Regions from separate parts of the Cupriavidus sp. WKF15 genome, predicted to be linked through region 1. Evidence: predicted binding sites of a transcription regulator. Region 1 holds the regulator's gene; each other region holds the start of a gene.
The links. The regulator HrcA, encoded in region 1, represses chaperone genes, less so after heat shock. The targets are predictions, from matches to a motif close to TTAGCACTCNNNNNNNNNGAGTGCTAA.
Positions count from the first base shown of each region.

Region 1 (7,437 bases):
CGCAGCACGCGATCCGCGATCATATAACCGCGCTGCAGCACCGTCACGACGGTATTGGCCTCCTGCTCGGACGGCACCATCGAGATGGCCTGGTGGCGGTGCGGGTCGAACTTGTCGCCGACCGGGTTCAGTTCCACGATCTTGCCGCGCTCGAACGCAGCGGCCAGCTGGCGCGCCGTCAACTCGACGCCTTCGCGCAGCTTGGCAATATCGCCCGAGCCATCCGCCAGGGCGGCCTGCAGGCTGTCCATCACGGGCAGCAGGTTGTCGGCGAAATTCTCGATGGCGAACTTGTGCGCCTTGGACACATCCTCCTGCGCGCGGCGGCGGATGTTCTCGCTTTCCGCGACGGAGCGCACGTACATGTCGTAGTGCTCGCGCGCCTTGGCTTCCAGCGCGGCAAGCTGCGCCGCCACGTCATCCACGGCGGCGCTCTCCGGCGCGGCGGTCGCGGCATTGGCAGCCGCTTCGGCGGCGGGCTCAGGCGTCGGGGTGGTTGGCGTCTGCTTCTGTTCTTCCATGTCGATCCGTATCAATGCATTGTCGCGGCCATCCGGTTCGGGCCGCGGTGGTTAAATCGGCGTGTGTCCCGCTGATCTGGTGGCAACCCGCCATTTTTCAAGAGTGGTTGCAAAGAGACCCCGAAACACACCGTTACAAACGCCCCCTTTATGCAATCGACCGCTTATTGATTTGTTGCAGTGCAATCACTAAGATTCTTATCAAGAAAAATGACAAAAATACCGAGGGGACTGGAGTTGGATCACATTTGTGCCTCTTCCGAAAGGTTGGCCATGCACAAGCTGCCCATCGTGACGCTCTGCCTGCTTGCCGCGCTGTCCGTGATGACAGTATTCATCTGCCTGTCCGGCGCCCTGACGCCGCGTGATACCGAGTATGGCAGCGGCAAGGCCGTCTTCAAGCATTACCTCGTCCAATACGTCAACGTCAACCAGTAGGACCACGCTGGCTGACGTTGATCGTTCAACGCGGCCGTACCGGCGCTTGCCGGTACGGCCGCGTTGTCGCATTCAACCCCGAAAATCGTCAATGCGCCGCCGGTCCCGCTTGGTGGGCCGGCCCTGCAACTGCGATGCCGGCTCCGGCTGGTAGCGCCGCTGCTCCATTTCGGCATGACGGCGTGCCTGGCTGTCCTCGGTTTCCGCGTAAAGCGTCTGTGCCACCGGCGCCGGCCCGCGCGCCTGGGCAATGCCTTTCACCACCAGTTCCCAGCGCTGCTGGTGGGCTTCCAGCACGACCCTGTCGCCGGGCCGGACCTCGCGCGAGTTCTTGCACGGCTGGCCGTTCACCGTTACCTTGCCACGCTCGACGGCTTCGGCCGCCAGTGAGCGCGTCTTGAAGAAACGCGCGCACCAGAGCCACTTGTCGATGCGCAGGCGCGCATCCGGCTCGAAACTGACATTCATGCTGCGGCTCCCCGGGTCTGCGCGCGACTGCGGCGCGCTTCGAGTTCATGCGGATGCGGCATGTTCAGCGGCCAGCCCTGCAAATGCTGCAGCGCGATTTCCGCCATTGCCGCGATCCAGGGCTGTGCATCGTTCATGCACGGGATGAAATGGAACTGCTTGCCGCCCGCCACCATGAATTCGGTCTGCCCTTCCATGGCAATTTCTTCCAGGGTCTCGATGCAGTCGGCGGGAAAGCCCGGACAGAACACGTCGACCCGGCCGGCGCCGACCTTGCCCAGTTCCGCCAGCGTGGGCGCCGTATAGGGCTGAAGCCATTCGGCCTTGCCGAAACGAGACTGGAACGTTACTTGATATTGACCCGGCTGCAGGCCCAGCGCATCACCGAGCAGGCGTCCTGTCTTGAGGCACTCGCAATGATAGGGATCGCCCAGTTCCAGCGTGCGGCGCGGCACGCCGTGGAAGGACAGGATCAGCTTGTCGCCGCGCGCAAAATCCGGCATGCCGTGCTGGGCCCAGTACGCGCCGACCTGCTGGTGCAGCGCCGAAATATAGGCCGGATGGTCATGGAAATGCTTCACGAATCGAAGCTCGGGCTGGTTGCGCCACTGGCCGAGCACGCGGAACACCTCGTCGAACGCGGTGGCCGTGGTAGTGCCGGAGTATTGTGGATACATCGGCAGCACCAGCACCTGTTCCGTGCCCTGGCGGCGCAGCGCCTCCAGCACGGACTCGACCGAAGGATTGCCGTAGCGCATCGCGCAGGCGACCGTGACCTCGTAGCCCTGCTGGTTGAGCAGGCGCTGCAGCGCGTGCGCCTGGCGCTCGCTGTATACAAGGAGCGGCGATCCCGTCATATGCGCCTCCCGCAGCCAGATCGACTCGTATTTGAGGGCCGAGGCGCGCGAGCGCAGCGGCAGGATCACGCCATGCAGCAGCGGCAGCCAGGCCAGGCGCGGGATCTCGACCACGCGCGGGTCCGAGAGGAACGCCTTCAGGTAGCGCCCCACCGCCTTCGGGGTCGGCGCATCGGGCGTGCCCAGGTTGACCAGCAGGATGGCCGTGCGCGGCGCCTGGCCGTGCTGGTAGGCCGGTTCGGGAGAAAACGTCATGTCGCTTCCGATGTGGCCGGGCGGCCGGATGCCGCCGGGCGGTGGAAATGGGGACACAAAATGGGGACGCAGACTGTGTGACCCGTCGGACGGGCCCTAGTTCTGGCTCAGTGCGCTCGACAGCAGCCGTGCCGTGATATCGACGATCGGGATCACCCGCTCGTAGGCCATGCGGGTCGGTCCGATCACGCCCAGCGTGCCGACGATCTGGCCGTCCACCTCGTACGGCGCGGTGATCACGGCCATGTCTTCGAGCGGCACCAGCTGGCTTTCGCCGCCGATGAAGATCTGCACCCCCTGCGCATGGCTGGACACGTCCAGCAGCTGGAGCAGGCTGGTCTTGTGCTCGAACATGTCGAACAGCCGCCGCAGCTTGTCCATGCTGGAAGCCAGGTCCTCGACTTCCAGCAGCTTGCGCTCGCCGCTGATGAAGACGTGGTCGTCCTCTTCCTCCATGGCGCTGCTGCCGGCCTCGACGGCCGCCTGCATCAATTGCGACATGTCGCGCCGCAGGTCCCTCAGCTCCACGCGCAAATGGTCGCGCACCGCATCGAAACTCATGCCGCCGTAGTGCGCGTTGAAGAAGTTCGCTGCTTCGATGAGCTGCGCGGGGGTGTATGGCAGCTCCGTCTGGATGATCCGGTTCTGCACATCGCCCTCGGGGCTGACGATGATCAGCAGGATGCGCTTGTCCGACAGCCGCATGAATTCGATCTGCCGGAACGACTGCGCGCGCCGCGGCGTCATCACCACGCCGGCGAAATGCGAGAGGTTGGACAAGGTCCGCGCGGCCGCCGTGATCATGCGCTGGGGGCCGAGCTGCTGGCCGCCGAGCTGCCCCTGGATCTGGCCGGCCAGCTCCGTCATTTCCACGCCGCCGCGCTCGATCGGCTGGACGGTCAGCATAGTGTCGACGAACAGGCGATACCCTCGCGGCGTGGGAATCCGTCCCGCCGACGTGTGCGGACTGGAGATGAAGCCCATCTCCTCCAGATCGGACATCACATTGCGGATGGTGGCCGGCGACAGGTCCAGCCCGGAATACCTGGACAAGGTCCGGGAGCCGACCGGCTGCCCTTCGGCAATGTAGCGCTCAATCAGGGTCTTGAGCAGCGTTTTCGAACGTTCATCCATGATGCCCCGATTTTACGCAAGTTTTACCGCTTCGGGCGCCTGGCAGGCCCGCCGCACATGGCGCGCGCGCCCCATGCTGACAACGGTCACGGCGGTATGGTCTAATCCCCGCATGTCTGCCCCCCCCAAAACCAGCGCCTTGCGCACCCCATTCAAGACCGTGGCCCTCGTGGGACGGTACTCGACTGCCGGCATCGAAGGCCCGCTGGAGGAGCTCGCTTCCTACATCCTGCGCAATGGCCAGGATGTCGTGTTCGAGCGCGAGACTGCCCAGGCCACCGGGCTGACCGGCTATCCCGCTCTGACCCCCGAGGAAATCGGCCGGGAAGCGGACGTGGCCGTGGTGCTGGGCGGGGACGGCACGCTGCTCGGCATTGCGCGCCAGCTCGCCGGCCACAACGTGCCGCTGATCGGGGTCAACCACGGCCGTCTCGGCTTTATGACGGATATCCCGCTCGAGGACGTGCAGTCGGTACTGCCCGACATGCTCGAAGGCCGCTACGAGGCCGAGACCCGGCTGCTGCTAGAGTCCAGCGTGGTGCGCGACGACAGCCGCATCTTCTCGGCGCTGGCCCTGAATGACGTAGTGGTCAACCGCTCGGGCATTTCCGGCATGGTCGAACTGGCGGTGTCGGTGGACGGCAATTTCATGTACAACCAGCGTTCGGACGGCCTGATCGTGTCGACCGCCACCGGTTCGACCGCCTATGCGCTCTCCGCCGGCGGCCCGATCCTCCACCCGACGCTGTCGGGCCTGGTGCTGGTGCCAATCGCGCCGCACTCGCTGTCCAACCGGCCCATCGTGCTGCCGCACGATGCCGAGGTGACGATCGAGGTGGCGACCGCGCGCGATGCCAGCGTCAATTTCGACATGCAGTCGCTCACCTCGCTGCTGCCGGGCGACCGCATCGTCGTGCGCCGCTCGAAGAAGACCATCCAGCTGCTGCACCCGGTGGGCTACAACTACTACGCCACGCTGCGCAAGAAGCTGCACTGGCACGAATACCCGACCGAGGACAACCGCCTCTGAGCGTCCTGTCCCGTCCCGACCGAACCCTTCCACCGCCACGATGCTGCGCAGCCTGTCCATCCGCGATTTCGTCATCGTCGACACGCTCGACCTCGATTTCCAGTCCGGCTTCACTGTCTTCACCGGCGAGACCGGTGCCGGCAAATCGATCCTGATCGACGCGCTTGCGCTGGTGCTGGGCGAGCGCGCCGATGCCGGCATCGTGCGCGAAGGCGCCACGCGCGCCAGCATCAGCGCCACCTTCTCGACCCACCCGGCGCTCGATGCGTGGCTCGACGAGCGCGAACTGGGCAGCGAGGAGGACGGGGACTCGCGTACCGTGCTGCTGCGGCGCACCGTGGACGCCGGCGGCCGCAGCAAGGCCTTCATCAACGGCGCGGCCGCGACGCTGGCCCAGCTGCGCGAGATTGGCGATCAGCTCGTCGACATCCACGGCCAGCATGCCCACCAGCTGCTGCTGCGCCCCGACGCCCAGCGCCTGCTGTTCGATGCCCACGCCGGACTGACCCAGCAGGCCGGCGCCGTGGCCGAGTCCTGGCGCGCGTGGCGCGCCTGCGTGCGCCAGCGCGAGGCGGTCGAGCACCAGTCGCGCGAAATGCAGCTCGAACGCGAGCGGCTCGAATGGCAGGTCGGCGAGCTCGAGAAGCTCGCGCCACAGCCCGGCGAATGGGAAGAGATCCAGGCCGAATACAATCGCCTGTCCCATGCGGCTGGCCTGATCGACGGCAGCCGCGCCGCGCTCGATGCCTTGTCCGAAGCTGACGGCTCCGTGCTGTCCGCGCTCAATTCGATCGTGCACCGGGTGCAGCAGCTCGCCGACGTCGATCCGGCGCTGCGCGACGTGCTCGCCGCGCTGGAGCCCGCGCAGGTGCAGGCCGAGGAAGCCGCGCATTCGCTCATGCGCTACGTGGACCGGCTGGAACTCGACCCCGAACGGCTCGAAGCCGTCAACGAGCGCATGCAGGCACTGCATGCCACGGCGCGCAAGTACCGCCTGCCGCCCGAACAACTGGCCGACGAACTGCTCGCGCGCCGCCAGCAGCTCGACGACCTGCAGTCGGCGCAGGACATCAACAAGGTGCTGGCGCGCGAGGCTGCCGCCAAGGCCGCCTACCTGACGCTGGCCCAGCACCTGAGCCTGGCGCGCAAGGAAGCCGCCGAGGCACTGTCCAGGGCCGTCACCGAAGCCATGCAGGGCTTGTCGATGGCGGGCGGCAGCTTCGTCGCCGCGCTCAACGCGCTCGAGGAAGGCCAGAGCTTTGGCCTGGAACAGGTGGAATTCCTGGTCGCCGGCCACGCCGGCGTCAGTGCCCGGCCACTTGCCCGCGTGGCCTCCGGCGGCGAACTGGCCCGCATCAGCCTAGCGATCTCGGTCATCACCAGCGAAGCGTCGCCCACGCCGACGCTGATCTTCGACGAGGTGGACACCGGCATCGGCGGCGCAGTGGCCGAAGTGGTCGGCCGGCGCCTGCAGGAGCTCGGGCGCGCACGCCAGGTCCTGTGCGTGACGCACCTGCCGCAGGTGGCGGCGCAGGCCGGGCACCATCTGCTGGTCAGCAAGGAAACCACCGGCGACGGGTCCGGCTCGGTCACGCGCTCGCGCATCCGCGCACTCGACGCCGCCGGCCGCGTGGTGGAAACCGCGCGCATGCTGGGTGGCGCGACGGTGACCGCCACCACGCTCCAGCACGCCGAGGAAATGCTCGCGCAAGGCGCGCGTGCGGCCAGTGGCGGCAAGGAAGGCCGGCGCTCGCGACGCAGCGCAGGCTGAGCCGGCAAGCGCCCGAGGGCCGCTGGCAACCTCCGCCGCCTACTATTCACGCATTCACAGGAGCAAACCATGACCCGCCCACTGCCGTCCGCCGGGCGCGCTTTCGTGCCGGCACTCGCCGCCGCCGTGGCTGCCGCCGCGGCACTGCTGGCGCTGCCCGGCTGCCAGGCGCAGCCCAAGGCATCGCAGCCTCCGCGCGGGGCCATTTCGACTGACCGCGTGGTGGGCGACATCATGGTGCGCTTCACCGCGCCCGACGTGAATGTCTCCGAAGAAGCCGGCAAGCTGCTCGATGCCATCGAAGGGCCGATCCGCTACGTGGTCAAGCGGCCGCTGTCGGGCGGCGTGTGGCTGGTGACGGCCATCAGCGCGTCGCCGGATGCCACCATGGACCAGGCACTGGCGACCTTGCGCGCCGCGCCGCGCATCGGCACGGCCGAACCCGACCGGGTACTCAAGCCCAACCACACCATGCCGGTCGGCCGCGACATGCCGGCGAGCTGAGCGGTCATACCACCCTACTCGGCCGGGTTAAGCCTTCGGCACACTTGCGGAATCCGGCCGGATCGTATTCGCTTCATAGCACTCCACCAACCCTTTTGGCGCGCACCGGGAGAGTGTCCATGCTGCACTTGTCGCACCATATTTCAAGGCGCAGTTGCGCCGCTGCCCGTCGATGGTCGGCCACGGTGCTCGTGGGCCTGTGCTGGGCGATACATGCCCCCGCCACGCTGGCGGCCGGCACGGTTCAGGCCGCACCCGCCTATACCGGCAATGTCATCGTACGTTGGCGTGACGCCAGCATCACGCCCAGTGCCTCGGCCGCGAACGGCGCGCCCGGCGCAATGGCCGGCGCCAAGCAGGGCACCGCGGCCGCGGAAGACCGCCTGCAGCAGTTGCGCAGCCACTCAGGCGTCAATCTCGCCGTGTGGCGGAGCATGGCCGGCAATATGGAACTGCTGG
Region 1 is NZ_CP119572.1:2,299,259-2,306,695, forward strand. It holds gene grpE (nucleotide exchange factor GrpE) at 1-521, opposite strand, end outside; gene CupriaWKF_RS10735 (hypothetical protein) at 795-959, shown strand; gene CupriaWKF_RS10740 (RNA-binding S4 domain-containing protein) at 1,032-1,427, opposite strand; gene hemH (ferrochelatase) at 1,424-2,539, opposite strand; gene hrcA (heat-inducible transcriptional repressor HrcA) at 2,636-3,673, opposite strand; gene CupriaWKF_RS10755 (NAD kinase) at 3,786-4,703, shown strand; gene recN (DNA repair protein RecN) at 4,744-6,474, shown strand; gene CupriaWKF_RS10765 (hypothetical protein) at 6,544-6,978, shown strand; gene mprA (MprA protease, GlyGly-CTERM protein-sorting domain-containing form) at 7,098-7,437, shown strand, end outside.

Region 2 (7,437 bases), 1.8 Mb from region 1:
GCGCTACGCCCCGGACAACGGCGTCCTGAGCTGCACCCCGTCTTCTGGCGAACGCGGGCTGCGGATCGGGACGCCTTTTCTTCTTGGAGCCCAGCAATGCCCTCTCGCCTCAGGAACGCCAAGCCTCTGCCCGCTGCGGTCGATGCCAACCTCGCCACCGCCGATACGGCCCCAGCCAGCAGCGGACGCCGCCGCGCACTGGCCACCATTGCCGGGGCCAGCGTGATGACGCTGGTCGATCCGCTGGTGCGCTCCGGCGCCTGGGCGGCAGGCTCGGACGCGCCCGAGAAGCCGGAGGTACGGATCGGCTTCATTCCGCTGACCGATTGCGCTTCGGTGGTAATGGCTGCCACGCTGGGGCTGGACAAGAAGTACGGCATCAAGATCACGCCGACCAAGGAGGCTTCCTGGGCCGGCGTACGCGACAAGCTGGTCAATGGCGAACTCGACGCTGCCCACGTGCTGTACGGTCTGATCTATGGCGTGCAGCTCGGCATCGGCGGCCCGAAGAAGGACATGGCGGTCCTGATGAACCTGAACCACAACGGGCAGGCCATCACGCTGTCGTCCAAGCTGGCCGAGAAAGGTGCGAAGGACGGCGCCAGCCTGAAGGCGCTGATGAGCAAGGAAAAGCGCGACTACACCTTCGCCCAGACCTTCCCGACCGGCACGCATGCCATGTGGCTCTACTACTGGCTGGCCGCCAACGGCATCAATCCGATGCAGGACGCCAAGGCGATCACCGTGCCGCCGCCGCAGATGGTGGCCAATATGCGCGTGGGCAATATGGACGGCTTCTGCGTGGGCGAGCCGTGGGGTGCGCGCGCCATCGCCGACAAGATCGGCTTCACGGTGGAAACCACGCAGGCGATCTGGAAGGACCACCCCGAGAAGACGCTCGGCACCACCGCAGAATTCGTGCAGAAGTACCCGAACACGGCGCGCGCGATGGTGGCGGCGATCCTTGACGCCTCCAAGTTCATCGACGCATCGGCTTCGAACCGCCGCAAGACCGCCGAGACCATTGCCGCCAAGTCCTATGTCAACACCGACATGGACATCATCCTGGACCGCATGCTCGGCCGCTACAGCAACGGCCTGGGGAAGACCTGGGATGACCCCGACTCGATGAAGTTCTACCAGGACGGCTCGGCCAACTTCCCGTTCCTGTCGGATGGCATGTGGTTCCTGACGCAGCACAAGCGCTGGGGGCTGCTCAAGACGCACCCCGACTACCTCGCGGTGGCGAAACAGGTCAACCGCATCGACGTCTACAAGCAGGCCGCCGCCGCGGCGCAGGTGCCGTTGCCCAAGAGCGACTTCCGCACCGCGAAACTGATCGACGGCGTGGTGTGGGATGCCGCCAAGGATCCGAAAGCCTACGCCGATGGCTTCAAGATCAAGGCCTGACGCGCAGGCCACCGCCATCGATTCGGATTGTCCCGATTGCCCCTTAACCAAGGAGCCAGACGTGAATGCCATCGCCAGATCCGCGCCGGAAGGCGCCACCGGCTTGCAGGCCGACCCTGATGTCAGCGAACGCGCGCGGCGCCGCGCGCGGGAAATCGAAGCCCAGGCACGCCGCGCCGAACGCCGCGAGGCGCTGCGCGCCTTCGTGCTCAAAGGTGTGCCGCCGCTGATGGGCTTCGCACTGTTCGTGCTGTCCTGGCACGGTATCGCCACGCTGATCCCGGCGCTGCCGACGCCGGGCGCCACGTGGCATGCCGCCGTGCCGCTGTTCACCGACCCCTTCTACCGCAACGGCCCCAATGACCAGGGCATCGGCTGGAACGTGCTGGCATCGCTCGCGCGCGTGGCTGCAGGCTTCGGGCTGGCGGCGCTGGTTGGTATTCCGGCCGGCTTCATCCTCGGGCGCTTCGCCTTCCTGAACGCGATGGCATCGCCCGTGATCAGCCTGCTGCGGCCGGTGTCGCCGCTGGCGTGGCTGCCGATCGGGCTGCTGCTGTTCAAGGCCGCCAACCCGGCCGCGATCTGGGCCATCTTCATCTGCTCGATCTGGCCAATGGTGATCAACACCGCCGTGGGCGTCACGCGCGTGCCGCAGGACTACCTGAACGTGGCGCGCGTGCTGGACCTGTCCGAATGGAAGGTGTTCACGCGCGTGCTGTTCCCGGCCGTGCTGCCGTACATGCTGACCGGCGTACGGCTGTCGATCGGCACGGCGTGGCTGGTCATCGTCGCCGCGGAGATGCTGACCGGCGGTACCGGCATCGGCTTCTGGCTGTGGGACGAGTGGAACAACCTGAAGGTCGAGCACATCGTCATCGCCATCTTCGTGATCGGCGTGATCGGCCTGCTGCTGGAGCACGCGCTGCTTGCGCTGGCTCGTCGCTTCAGCTACGGCAACCATTGACTGCACCGCGCGCAAACCCAACGGAAATCGCCATGGAAAAGTTCGTCAGCATCGAAAACGTCGGGCAGACCTTCAGGACGCGCAAGGGGCCGTTCGTGGCGCTGCGCGACATCAACCTGCAGATCGCGCAGGGGGAGTTCATCACGCTGATCGGCCATTCAGGCTGCGGCAAGTCCACGCTGCTGAACCTGGTCGCGGGCCTGGCCACGCCGACCACCGGTGCGCTGATCTGCGCAGGGAGAGAAATCGCCGGCCCCGGGCCGGAGCGCGCGGTGGTGTTCCAGAACCACTCGCTGCTGCCGTGGATGACCTGCTTCGACAATGTCCATCTGGGCGTGGAGCGCGTGTTCGGCGCGAGCGAAAGCAAGGCGCAGCTCAAGGCGCGTACGCACGACACGCTGGCGCTGGTGGGCCTGACCCACGCGGAGGGCAAGTTCCCGCACGAGATCTCGGGCGGCATGAAGCAGCGCGTGGGCATTGCGCGCGCGCTGGCCATGGCGCCCAAGGTGCTGCTGATGGACGAGCCGTTCGGCGCGCTCGACGCGCTCACGCGCGCGCACCTGCAGGATGCCTTGCTGAAGATCGTGGAGCAGACCCGCAGCACCGTGGTCATGGTCACGCACGACGTGGACGAGGCCGTGCTGCTGGCCGATCGCATCGTGATGATGACCAATGGCCCGGCGGCCACGATCGGCGAGATCCTCAGCGCCGGCCTGCCGCGTCCGCGCGACCGCGTGGCGCTGGCCGAGGACAAGGACTACCACGCCTGCCGCACGGCGGTGCTGGATTTCCTCTACCGCAAGCAGCGCAACCCGGCCCTGCAGGAAGCGGCCTGACCAACCACGGACGCGCCTGCCTCCATGGGCGTGGCGGCGGCGCTCCGCTATCATGAAGCGATACCTCCAATCACCCCACGCCGCTCGCCCATGACCACATCCAACGCCACACCTGCCGCGGGCCCGTTTTCAGCGGCCCGCTATATCAAGGAAATCGGCCGCGGCGTGAATGGCGCCCGCGCGCTGCCGCGTGAAGACGCACAAGCCCTGTTCGACGCCATGCTGGCCGGCCGCGTATCGGACCTGGAACTGGGCGCCGTGTTGATGGCCTACCGCATCAAGGGCGAAGCCCCGCACGAACTGGCCGGCATGCTCGAGGCCGCGCACGCGCATTGCCTGCCGCTGGCCGCGCCGGGCGACCGCCAGGTCGTGGTCATCCCGAGCTACAACGGCGCGCGCAAGCAGCCCAACCTGGTGCCGTTGCTGGCCCTGCTGCTGGCGCGCGAGGAGATCCCGGTGCTGGTGCATGGCTCCCGCGATTTCCAGGGCCGCGTAACCAGCCTGGCCCTGTTCGAGGCGCTCGGCGTATCGCTGTGCGCCTCCACCGACGAAGCCGCCACGCGCTTGCGCGATGGTGATGGCATCAACGGGCCGCTGGCGGTAGTGCCCGTGGATGTGCTGTCGCCGGGGCTGGCGCAGTTGCTGGATCGCCGCAATGTCATCGGCCTGCGCAATTCGTCCCACACGGTGGCCAAGATGCTGCAACCGGTTGGTGAGCATTCACCGGCGCAGGCGCTGCGCCTGTACAGCTATACGCACCCAGAGTACCGCGAAACGCTGACCGACTATTTCTCGCATGAGCCCGCCAATGTACTGCTGGCGCGCGGCACCGAAGGCGAGGTGGTGGCCGACGCGCGCCGCAGCAGCCGCATTGACTGGCTGCATGACGGACACCAGCAAACCCTTGTCAACCCGACCAGCGGCTCGATTGCCGATGTGCCCGACCTGCCGCAGGGCAGCGACGTGGCCAACACGGCGGCCTGGACGCGCAAGGTGATGGACGGTGCGGTGCCGGTACCTGCCCCGATCGCCACGCAAGTGCGGGCGATCCAGGAATGCCTGCGCCAGGGAACGCGCGTGGCGTGGGCCAGCCCGCTCTGAGCGGCGCCTATGGCTTGCGGGGCGGCAGCGGAATGCGCTCGGTCTCGCCGGGAACATGGGGGAAGGCGTCGTCCTCCCAACGCTGCGAAGCGGACTCGATCGCTTCCTTGCTGCTGGCCACGAAGTTCCAGAAGATGAACCGGTGGCCGTCGGTGGGGTCGCCGCCGAGCAGCATCACGCGCGACGGCGCTGTGGCGGTCAGCATGACCGTCTGGCCTGGCGCCAGCACGACCATGTGCTCCGCCGGCAGCACCTCGCCGTCGAGCGCCACACTGCCGTCGACCGGGTAGATGCCCCGCTCGGCATGCTCGGGCGGGATCTCCACGCTGGCACCGGCATCCAGTTCGATCGCCACATACAGCGTGCGGCTGAATACCTTGACCGGGGAAGTGTGGCCAAAGGCATCTCCGGCAATGACCGTCATGCGCACGCCCGGCTGCTCGATCTTCGGTAGCGTGGCGCCTGGATGGTGGAAGAACGACGGCGCCACGGTTTCGTGATCCTTGGGCAGCGCCACCCAGGTCTGGATGCCATGCAAGCGCGCGCCGGCTTCACGCACGGACTCGGGCGAACGCTCCGAATGGACAATGCCGTGGCCCGCGGTCATCCAGTTGACGTCGCCGGGGCGGATGACCTGCTCGCTGCCAAGGCTGTCGCGGTGCATGATCTCCCCATCGAACAGGTAGGTCACCGTGGCGAGGCCGATATGTGGATGTGGGCGCACATCGGCGCCATGGCCTGGAGGCAGCGTCACCGGGCCCATATGGTCGAAGAAGATGAACGGGCCGACGGTCTGGGTCGCTCCGGCAGGCAGCAGGCGACGCACGGTGAAATCGCCCAGGTCCCGCACATGGGGCTTGAGCAAGTGTTCGATGGCAGACATAGGTCCTCCGGATCGTGGGGCAGGCTCTTGATGGCAGTAGCGCGCTCGCGCCAGCACTGTCAGTGTAGCGGGTCGCGCAACACAGTATTCCGGCGGGCGGTGCGAACCCCGGGGCGCGACAGGCCTCTAATCGAGGATATCCGGCCTGCCGATATGCAGCTTAAGTAGCCTGATGCAAACAATGCTATCCAAAGATAGATGACAATCATCAGGAACTATCAAGGCCTCAAGGACTCCAATTAGCACTCACCCGGCTTGAGTGCTAAGATGTGTTGCAATGCTGTGCCCTCCTACCCGGAGCGGCGCGCCGGCAACCGAAACGCCGGATGCGAAAGGAGCTACTGATAGTGAACGCAGTCTTGTCTGCCGACCGAACCCTGATGAACAGCCGTCTGCCGACGGCGCCCAAGCAGGCCGGAAGCTTTGCATTGACCTTCCCGGCCACCGTGGGCAACCTGGAAAGCTATATCCAGGCGGTCCACCGGGTCCCGCTGCTCACCGCCGAGGATGAGCAACGCCTTGCGCGCGAATTGCGCGACCATGATTCCGTTGATGCCGCACGCCAGCTGGTGATGTCCCACCTGCGCCTGGTGGTGTCGATCGCACGCCAGTACCTTGGGTATGGCTTGCCGCACGCCGACCTGATCCAGGAAGGCAATATCGGCCTGATGAAGGCCGTGAAGCGCTTCAACCCGGACCAGGGCGTGCGCCTGGTGTCATACGCCATGCACTGGATCAAGGCCGAGATCCACGAATATGTGCTGAAGAACTGGCGCATGGTCAAGGTGGCGACCACCAAGGCCCAGCGCAAGCTGTTCTTCAACCTGCGCAGCCACAAGCAGGGCGCGCATACCTTCACGCCGGAGCAGGTCGAAGCCGTTGCGCGCGAGCTCAACGTCAAGCCTGAAGAGGTGATGGAGATGGAAACCCGCCTGTCGGGCGGTGATCTCGCGCTGGAAGGCCAGGTCGACGACGGCGAGGAAGAGTTCGCCCCGATCGCCTACCTGGCGGACAACCACAACGAGCCGACGCGCGTGCTGGAGGCCAAGCGCCACGACCGCATGCAGGTCGAGGGCCTGGAAGACGCGCTGGCGCGCCTGGACGAGCGCAGCCGCCGCATCATCGAAGCGCGCTGGCTGAACGTCGAGGACGACGGCTCGGGCGGCGCCACACTGCATGAGCTGGCGGATGAATTCGGCGTGTCGGCCGAGCGGATTCGCCAGATCGAGGCAGCGGCGATGAAGAAGATGAAGGGGGCGTTGCAGGCGTTTGCCTGAGCGCCCGGCGGTCGGTTAACCGGATGTGCTATGTGAAAGGTCGGTCCTCTGGACTGGCCTTTTTTTTTGCCGGGGTGGGGATGAAGGGGTGGGGTTGGGGTTGTCGAGCCAGTCACAGCCACAAACCCACCCCTGTCTTCCCTCTATCCCTGACCCACTCAGGACAACAGCTGCTTGATATCGTGAGCGATCGGCTCCGGCCCCTGCCCGTGACGGATAAACAGGCGCAACCGCCCTTCCGTGTCGAACACATAACTGCCTGCCGAGTGATCCATCGTGTAATTGTTCGGCGAAGAACCCGGCACCTTCGCGTAGTACACCTTGAAATCCTTCGCCAACTTCTGCAGCGCGGCATCATCGGCCGGGCGCATGCCCAGGAAGCGCGGATCGAATGCCGGCACGTACTGCGCCAGCAGCGCCTGCGTGTCGCGCTCCGGGTCCACCGTGACGAACAGCACCTGCACCTTGTCGGCGTCCGGGCCGAGCTGTTCCATCACCGCCTTCAGCTCGGCCATGGTGGTCGGGCAGACATCGGGGCAATGCGTGTAGCCGAAGAACATCACCACGACCTTGCCCTTGAAGTCCGCGATCGTGCGGACCTTGCCGTTGTGGTCGGTCAGCGAGAAATCCTTGCCGAAGTCCGCCCCGCCGCTGATATCGACATTACGGAACGAGGCCTTCTGCTGGCCGCAGGCGGCAAGGGTCAGCGCCAGGAAGGCCAGCGCGGCAAAGCGGCGGAACGAGGCAAGAAGCCCCTGGGATTGGCTTGGCTTGGTCATGCGAGATTGGAGGTCAGGGGCGCCGGCAAGGCTGCGGTGCCGCGATGGCGAGGACAGCACACAGTATCGCCCATCCGTGCTCCGCGGCAGCACGGCCGCGACAAGATGTCGCAGGCCGCGGACATGGTACCGCTCAGAGCTGCGGCACGAACTTGAAGTAGTGATCGACCAGCAGCGCTGCGAACAG
Region 2 is NZ_CP119572.1:376,086-383,522, reverse strand. It holds gene CupriaWKF_RS01835 (CmpA/NrtA family ABC transporter substrate-binding protein) at 97-1,410, shown strand; gene ntrB (nitrate ABC transporter permease) at 1,472-2,374, shown strand; gene CupriaWKF_RS01825 (ABC transporter ATP-binding protein) at 2,407-3,210, shown strand; gene ybiB (DNA-binding protein YbiB) at 3,301-4,311, shown strand; gene CupriaWKF_RS01815 (pirin family protein) at 4,319-5,194, opposite strand; gene rpoH (RNA polymerase sigma factor RpoH) at 5,575-6,471, shown strand; gene CupriaWKF_RS01805 (SCO family protein) at 6,630-7,250, opposite strand; gene cyoE (heme o synthase) at 7,384-7,437, opposite strand, start outside.
Region 2: a site for HrcA is predicted at 5,434-5,460, ahead of rpoH (RNA polymerase sigma factor RpoH). Genes of this name have one in related genera too.

Region 3 (7,437 bases), 1.5 Mb from region 1:
CTGCTCTTGCGGATCCGCCCAGAAATACGTCCCGAGCGCGCCGCCCCAGTAAAAATCGCCGACCGAACCCGGCACCGGGCTCAGGCCCCGCACAGTGCGCACGCCCACTGTCAAGCCATGGCCCTGGCCGAGATCGGGCAATGGCGCGTTGATGCCGAGCCCTGTGGTCGAGCTGCCATAGCGTGTGGCCGGGGGCAGATGGTTGCCAAGCATCAATTCGACGGTCTTCCTGGAGAGCAGGCGCACGCCATCGAGCACACCGCCGCTGAGCAGCATCTGACAGAAGCGCGCGTAGTCGCCGGCCGTGGACAGCAGGCCGGCGCCGCCGGAATGCCAGCGAGGCGGGTCGTGCTCGTCGTAGTCGAACAGGGCGGTCGATTTGCCGGATGCGCCGGATGGCAGTGCCAGGCCAGCGCCGTCCTGGCGCTTCAGCCCGAAGGCCGTTGCATGCATGCGCAGCGGCTGTGTCACGCGCTCCGCGACGAAGCGAGCCAGGTCCATGCCCGAGACTATCTCGATGACGCGGCCGAGCACGTCGGTGGACATGCCATACTCGAACACCTCGCCCGGCTGGCATTGCAGCGGGATGGCCGCCAGCTTTGCGACCATCTCGGCATTGGTCTGCCCGGGGTCCATCGTGGCGCTTTCGCGATACTGGCGCTGCACCAGCGAATCGCCGAACTGCCCGTATGTCAGGCCGGACGTGTGCCGGAACAGGTCGTGGACGGTCATGGCGCGGCGCACCGGTTCGAGCACAAGGCGGCGCCCGCCGGGTTTCCCGTCGGCCGTCTCGACGCCGACCTGAAGGTGCGCGAATTCCGGGATGTAGCGTTCGACCGGATCGTTCAGGGCCAGTCTTCCTTCTTCCATCAGTATCAGCGCTGCCACGCCAATGACGGGCCGGGTCATCGCAGCAAGGCGAAAGACGGAGTGGCGCTGCATCGGACGGCGCGGGGTATCCGCATGCTCGAAGCCGAACGCCTCGAACCAGGCGATCCGGCCCTTGCGCGCAACCAGCACGACGGCGCCCGGGATCTTGCGACGGTCGATATCTGCATTGAACACCGATGAGATCGACCGCAGCCGCCGCGCGGACAGCCCGACCTCTTCAGGGGTATCAGCCTGGTCCAGGGCACAGGTCTTGAATGGCAATACTGGCTCCTTCATGTTTCGCGGCATCAGCGCCTTGCGCCTGCCGTAAGGCATATGTACCGAGTCTAGGGAAGCAGGCGGCCGGGCGGATGATGGTGCGGGTCTTCGCCGTGACCGCCGGGGACATTGCGTATCCGGGGCACGCACTGTCGACGGGTACCGGCGAAGAGGGGAGCAACCGGCGAAGGTCGAATGATTGCGGCAGATCGCCGCGATGGCCGTCGGTGGCCGAGTGCGAACTCCGGCAGGAAGGCAACAGCCAGCGCTGCCGGAGCCGCGGACCGTCAGGGCTGGATGTTGTAGGTCTTCACGATGGCGGCATTGCGGTCGTACTCGGTGCGCAAGGCCTGGCCAAGCTGAGCCGGGGTTTGCGCCGGCACGGTCTCGAAGCCGAGCCCGAGAATCCGCTCCTGCACCTTGGGCGTCGAGGCTGCCTTGTAGACGGCAGCCTGGATTTTCTGGACCACGTCTGCAGGCACCTTGGACGATACGAACACGCCCGCCCAGTTGTTGAAGTCAATGTCCGGATAGCCCAGCTCGGCAAAGGTCGGGACTTGCGGCAGCAGCGGCGAACGCTGTTTCGCGGCCAGCGCATAGGCCTGCAGCTTGCCGGCCTTGATCATCGGCAGCGAGGTCACCATGCCGTCGTACATCACCGCGATCTGTCCGCCCATGACCTGTGTCAGCGCCGGCGGAGAGCCGGCAAAAGGCACGTGCTGCAGATCCATGCCAGCTTTCTGGTTCATGATCAGGCCAGCATAGTGGGCGACCGTGCCCGCACTGTATGAAGCAAAACTGAGCTGGCCCGAATGGGCTTTCACATAGCTGATCAGGCTCGGCAGGTCCTTGGGCGGCAGGGCCGTCGACCCGACCAGCAGGAGGGTCGACCTGGCCACCGCGGCCACCGGCTTCACATCCTTCATCGGATCGTAGGAGACCTTCATCACATGCGGGATTTCCGTGAGCACATTGGTGGTCGACACCAGGATGGTCTGCCCGTCGGCCGGCGCCCCCAGCAACGTGTTCATCGCAATGCCGCCGCCGGCGCCTGGCTTGTTGTCGACCACCACGGACTGGCCCAGTTCGGCCGTGAGCGCTTCGGACAGCACGCGTGCCAGCACATCCATGGTGCCGCCGGCAGGCGCTGGGACCAGTACCCGGACCGGCTTGTTGGTCCATGCCATGGCGACGGGCATGGACAGGGCCAGGACAGCGCAGGCAGCGGCGCGGCGCACGCAGTTCAGGGTAGGGCGGATTGGCATAGATGTCTCCCCGTTATGGGTGTGGTCTCGAAATGGGTGCCATGGACGACGGCAGTCGTGCCAGAAGTATGGGCGGGCGATGCAAAGCGTCTTAACATTCAGGGGCAAATATTTGACATTTCGGGACAGTTAGGGAAAGCCCAATGCGGGGATGCCCTCGGGGGCAGTGCGGGAAAACGGGGAAATGCGTCGGGAAATGCGCAGATCGCGGCGCGACGGCACCGCGGCGGCAAACGGGATCAGATGTCGCGGATGGCTCCGCTGGCGATCCCGGTGCGGAAGAGTCTGAAGGTCTCGCCTACTGCTTCGCGCAGCGGCGTGCGGGGCAGGGGACCAATCAGGTTCTCCAGCGCGGTCGCGTCGTAGTCTTCGGGAAGCCCGAGCGATGGCCCGGCGAACGTGATCGTTCCGCGCGCTTCCGGTATGACCGACTCGATCGTCTCGACGACTTCGCCCATGTCTGCGACGCTGCCTTGCATATTGAAGACGTCAGCGCCGCGATAGCCGGAACGTGCGCACGCGATGAACATGCGCGCAAGGTCGTCGGCATAGTGAATCTGGCTGCGGCCGCTGTATGGAATATGGAAACGACGCGCGAGCGCTGCCGCCAGGACGGCCTGGGTGGGCGCCGCGGTCAGGCCATAGTCTCTTCCGGCGCCGAAGACTGTTGCCGGGCGAAGGCCGATGCTGGAGACGCCTCTGTCCTGGTAATACACGCGCGCCATGCCCTCTTCTGCCTGCTTGAACACACCATAGAGGGTCGTCGGATGCCCGCAGGTATGGTGCAGGATGGTTGCATCGCTCGCCGCGTCGCAGCTGTCGTACACCGCAATCGATGACGCGTACACGATGCCGGCGATCCGCTGGGCGCGCCGCGCCACTGCTTCGAACAGATTCACGCCGCCCAGCACGTTGACGCGGGCCCCAAGCGGAGGATCGGCCTTGAACCTTGGGTGAATCAGCGCTGCCAGGTGAATCACATGCGTGATGCGATACCTGTCCAGTGTTGCCTCGAGCAGGCCCAGGTCCGTGATGTCGCCGCGAACCATCTCGACGCGCGACAGATGTGCATCGTCCATCAACAGGCGCAGGCGCCGGACGTCGTTGTCCGCGTCGAAGGCAACGACCGGCACGCCTTCCTGTACGAGCCGGCGCACCGTCCATGCGCCGATACATCCCAGTGCCCCGGTTACCAGAAATCGCTCAGAGTTCGCCATCGTTGCCAGTCACCGGTTGCGGGCACCGCCGCGTGCCCGGAATGAACTGTCAACATTCTAGGAAGGCCATCGCCATCGGGATTGACGTGGCGGGGCGCCGGCGTGACAGCCGGGGACATTGCGCGAGGAGTTCAGGCTGGCGCGGGAAGCCGTAAGGGGCCAGGGTTGAGCGAATCTCGCCACCTCGCCACCTCGCCTCCGCGTCACCAAAGGCCCCCGACACCCACCAAGGGAAAACCCCCATCAAGTCGCTGTCTTGAAATGCCCATACCCCGTCCCTATAATTAGCACTCGCTGGGGGTGAGTGCTAACAGCTCCCTGCGGTACCCGAAATTCCGCGGCCGCCGACTCTGATCGCGGCTCGCTTGTGAATCAAAACTCACTTTTGTATCTAGGAGTCCGTATGAATCTGCGTCCTTTGCACGACCGTGTGATCGTGAAGCGTCTGGACAATGAAACCAAGACCGCGTCCGGTATCGTGATTCCCGACAACGCCGCCGAGAAGCCGGATCAAGGCGAAGTGCTGGCCGTCGGCCCGGGCAAGAAGGATGACAAGGGCAACAATATCGCCCTCGACGTGAAGGTGGGTGACCGTGTGCTGTTCGGCAAGTACGCCGGCCAGGGCGTGAAGGTCGAAGGCCAGGAACTGCTGGTCATGCGCGAAGAAGACATCATGGCTGTCGTGAACAAGTAATCACTTGTCGACGACACCCACCGCAAAGAATTAGGAGAATCAGAACATGGCAGCAAAAGACGTAGTGTTCGGCGACGCCGCCCGTGCCAAGATGGTCGAAGGCGTGAACATCCTCGCCAACGCAGTGAAGGTTACCCTGGGTCCGAAGGGCCGCAACGTGGTGCTGGAGCGCAGCTTCGGCGGCCCGACCGTGACCAAGGACGGCGTGTCCGTGGCCAAGGAAATCGAGCTGAAGGACAAGCTGCAGAACATGGGCGCCCAGATGGTCAAGGAAGTGGCTTCCAAGACCAGCGACAACGCCGGTGACGGTACCACCACCGCTACCGTTCTGGCCCAGTCGATCGTGCGCGAAGGCATGAAGTTCGTCGCCGCCGGCATGAACCCGATGGACCTGAAGCGCGGTATCGACAAGGCAGTCGCCGCCGCCGTGGAAGAGCTGAAGAAGGTCAGCAAGCCCACCACCACCAGCAAGGAAATCGCCCAGGTTGGCGCGATCTCGGCCAACAGCGACACCTCGATCGGTGAGCGCATCGCCGAAGCCATGGACAAGGTCGGCAAGGAAGGCGTGATCACCGTCGAAGACGGCAAGTCGCTGGCCGACGAGCTGGAAGTCGTGGAAGGCATGCAGTTCGACCGCGGCTATCTGTCGCCGTACTTCATCAACAACCCGGAAAAGCAGGTTGTCCAGCTGGACAGCCCGTTCGTGCTGCTGTTCGACAAGAAGGTTTCGAACATCCGCGACCTGCTGCCGGTGCTGGAGCAAGTGGCCAAGGCTGGCCGCCCGCTGCTGATCATCGCTGAAGACGTCGAAGGCGAAGCCCTGGCGACCCTGGTGGTCAACAACATCCGTGGCATCCTGAAGACCGCCGCCGTCAAGGCCCCGGGCTTCGGCGACCGCCGCAAGGCCATGCTGGAAGACATCGCCATCCTGACCGGCGGCACCGTCATCGCTGAAGAAATCGGCCTGACGCTGGAAAAGGCCACCCTGAACGACCTGGGCCAGGCCAAGCGCATCGAGATCGGCAAGGAAAACACCATCATCATCGATGGCGCCGGCGACGCCGCTGCGATCGAAGGCCGCGTGAAGCAGATCCGCGCCCAGATCGAAGAAGCGACCTCGGACTACGACCGTGAAAAGCTGCAAGAGCGCGTGGCCAAGCTGGCCGGCGGTGTTGCCGTGATCAAGGTTGGCGCTGCAACCGAAGTCGAAATGAAGGAAAAGAAGGCCCGCGTGGAAGACGCCCTGCACGCCACCCGCGCTGCGGTGGAAGAAGGCATCGTCCCCGGCGGCGGTGTGGCCCTGCTGCGTGCCCGCGCTGCGATCTCGGGTCTGCAAGGCGAGAACGCCGACCAGAACGCCGGTATCAAGATCGTGCTGCGCGCCATGGAAGAGCCGCTGCGCCAGATCGTGCTGAACGCTGGTGAAGAAGCTTCGGTCGTTGTTGCCAAGGTCATCGAAGGCAAGGGCAACTACGGCTACAACGCTGCTTCGGGCGAGTACGGCGACCTGGTGGAAATGGGCGTGCTGGACCCGACCAAGGTCACCCGCACCGCACTGCAGAACGCCGCTTCGGTGGCTTCGCTGATGCTGACCACGGACTGCGCAGTTGCCGAAACGCCGAAGGAAGAGTCGGCTCCGGCAATGCCGGGCGGCATGGGCGGCATGGGTGGTATGGAAGGCATGATGTAATTTGTGCCGACCGACTGCCCTGACGGGCAGGCTGTCTGAAGAGACCCCCGCAAGCGCGAGCTTGCGGGGGTTTTTGCTTTGCGGCCGGCCGATGACATCGGCGCTGTCGCCAGAGGTATGAATCAGGTCTGCAACATGCGGCAGGCGCGAACGCCCTCGACACGGGCACCTTGGTACGGCGCGGCCGCCCTGCAAGTGTCTCCGCTTCCACTATCGATGCAGTGGTGCCCGCCAAGCCCTTTGCGAGATGGATGTGCGACCCCGCTGCTTCGCGTTCCCGGGTGCACGTGTTTCATTTCTTCATCGCCTGCAGGCTGATCGCTTGCCGGCATGTTCCACCATTGGATCGATACCAATTGCGAGTCGCATCGCCAAGAATGCATGTACGTCGGTAGGGCTTGGGCAGGTTCCCCGGTTGTTTGCACGGATTGCGCTTTCCCACCATCCGCCCGACCGTGCCTATATGATTTTCCAAGGGCGAAGCCATATGTCCAGGTACGACAACAAGAAGGAAAGAGGGGTCATTCTTCCGATTGTGGGCCTGACTCTTGCCGTGCTGCTCGGCATGGCAGGCCTGATCATTGACCTTGGGGCCATGTTCGTCGCGAAGACCGAGCTGCAGTCAGCGGTCGACAGCTGCGCGCTCGCGGCGGCGCAGGAGCTGGATGGCGCCGCGGATGCCCTGACACGCGCGACCAGCGCCGGCCTGACCGCCGGGAATGCCAACAAGGTCAAATACCAGAAGGCCTCGGCATCGCTGGTCGACACGGATGTCACGTTCAGCGATTCGCTGACCGGAACCTTCAGTTCGACGTTCGCGCCCGTGGCCAATGCGCGCTACGCCAAGTGCAATCACCTGACCAGCGGGATCGTGGCCTACCTGATCAAGATGGTCGGCGGGCCAAGCAGCAATGCGGTGGCAGCCGTGGGCGTGGCTACCCGCACCCATGCGCAAAGCACCTGCCCGATTCCCGTCGGGCTGCTCCCCAAGACCGGTGGTACCGCACCCGACTATGGCTTCACGGTCGGAGACTGGGTCACGGTACTCTATGACGGGACGACGACCGCCGGCCCGGGAGAGATGGGCTGGTACAACCTGGACGGCTCGACGAACGCCAACGAAACCAAGAACGAAATGTCGGTCGGCTACTGCAATTCGAAGGTCAACGATACGCTTCGGACGCCTGGCGCAAAGGTTGCTGTCGATGACCAGTGGAACAGCCGCTTCGGCATCTACAAGAACAACGGCGACATGCAGGCGATGCGCCCTGACTTTACGGGCTATTCGTACACGAGCAAGAACTGGACGAATGGCAGGAACGCATATAACGGCGCTTCGGGCGGCACCGATCCCACTGCCGCCAACTTCAAGGCCAAGCGGCTTTCGTTCGCAAGCTATGGGGATACGAGCACCGATGTACA
Region 3 is NZ_CP119572.1:769,179-776,615, forward strand. It holds gene CupriaWKF_RS03695 (serine hydrolase domain-containing protein) at 1-1,152, opposite strand, end outside; gene CupriaWKF_RS03700 (tripartite tricarboxylate transporter substrate binding protein) at 1,437-2,414, opposite strand; gene CupriaWKF_RS03705 (NAD(P)-dependent oxidoreductase) at 2,654-3,631, opposite strand; gene groES (co-chaperone GroES) at 4,035-4,325, shown strand; gene groL (chaperonin GroEL) at 4,372-6,015, shown strand; gene CupriaWKF_RS03720 (pilus assembly protein TadG-related protein) at 6,503-7,437, shown strand, end outside.
Region 3: a site for HrcA is predicted at 3,916-3,942, ahead of groES (co-chaperone GroES). Genes of this name have one in related genera too.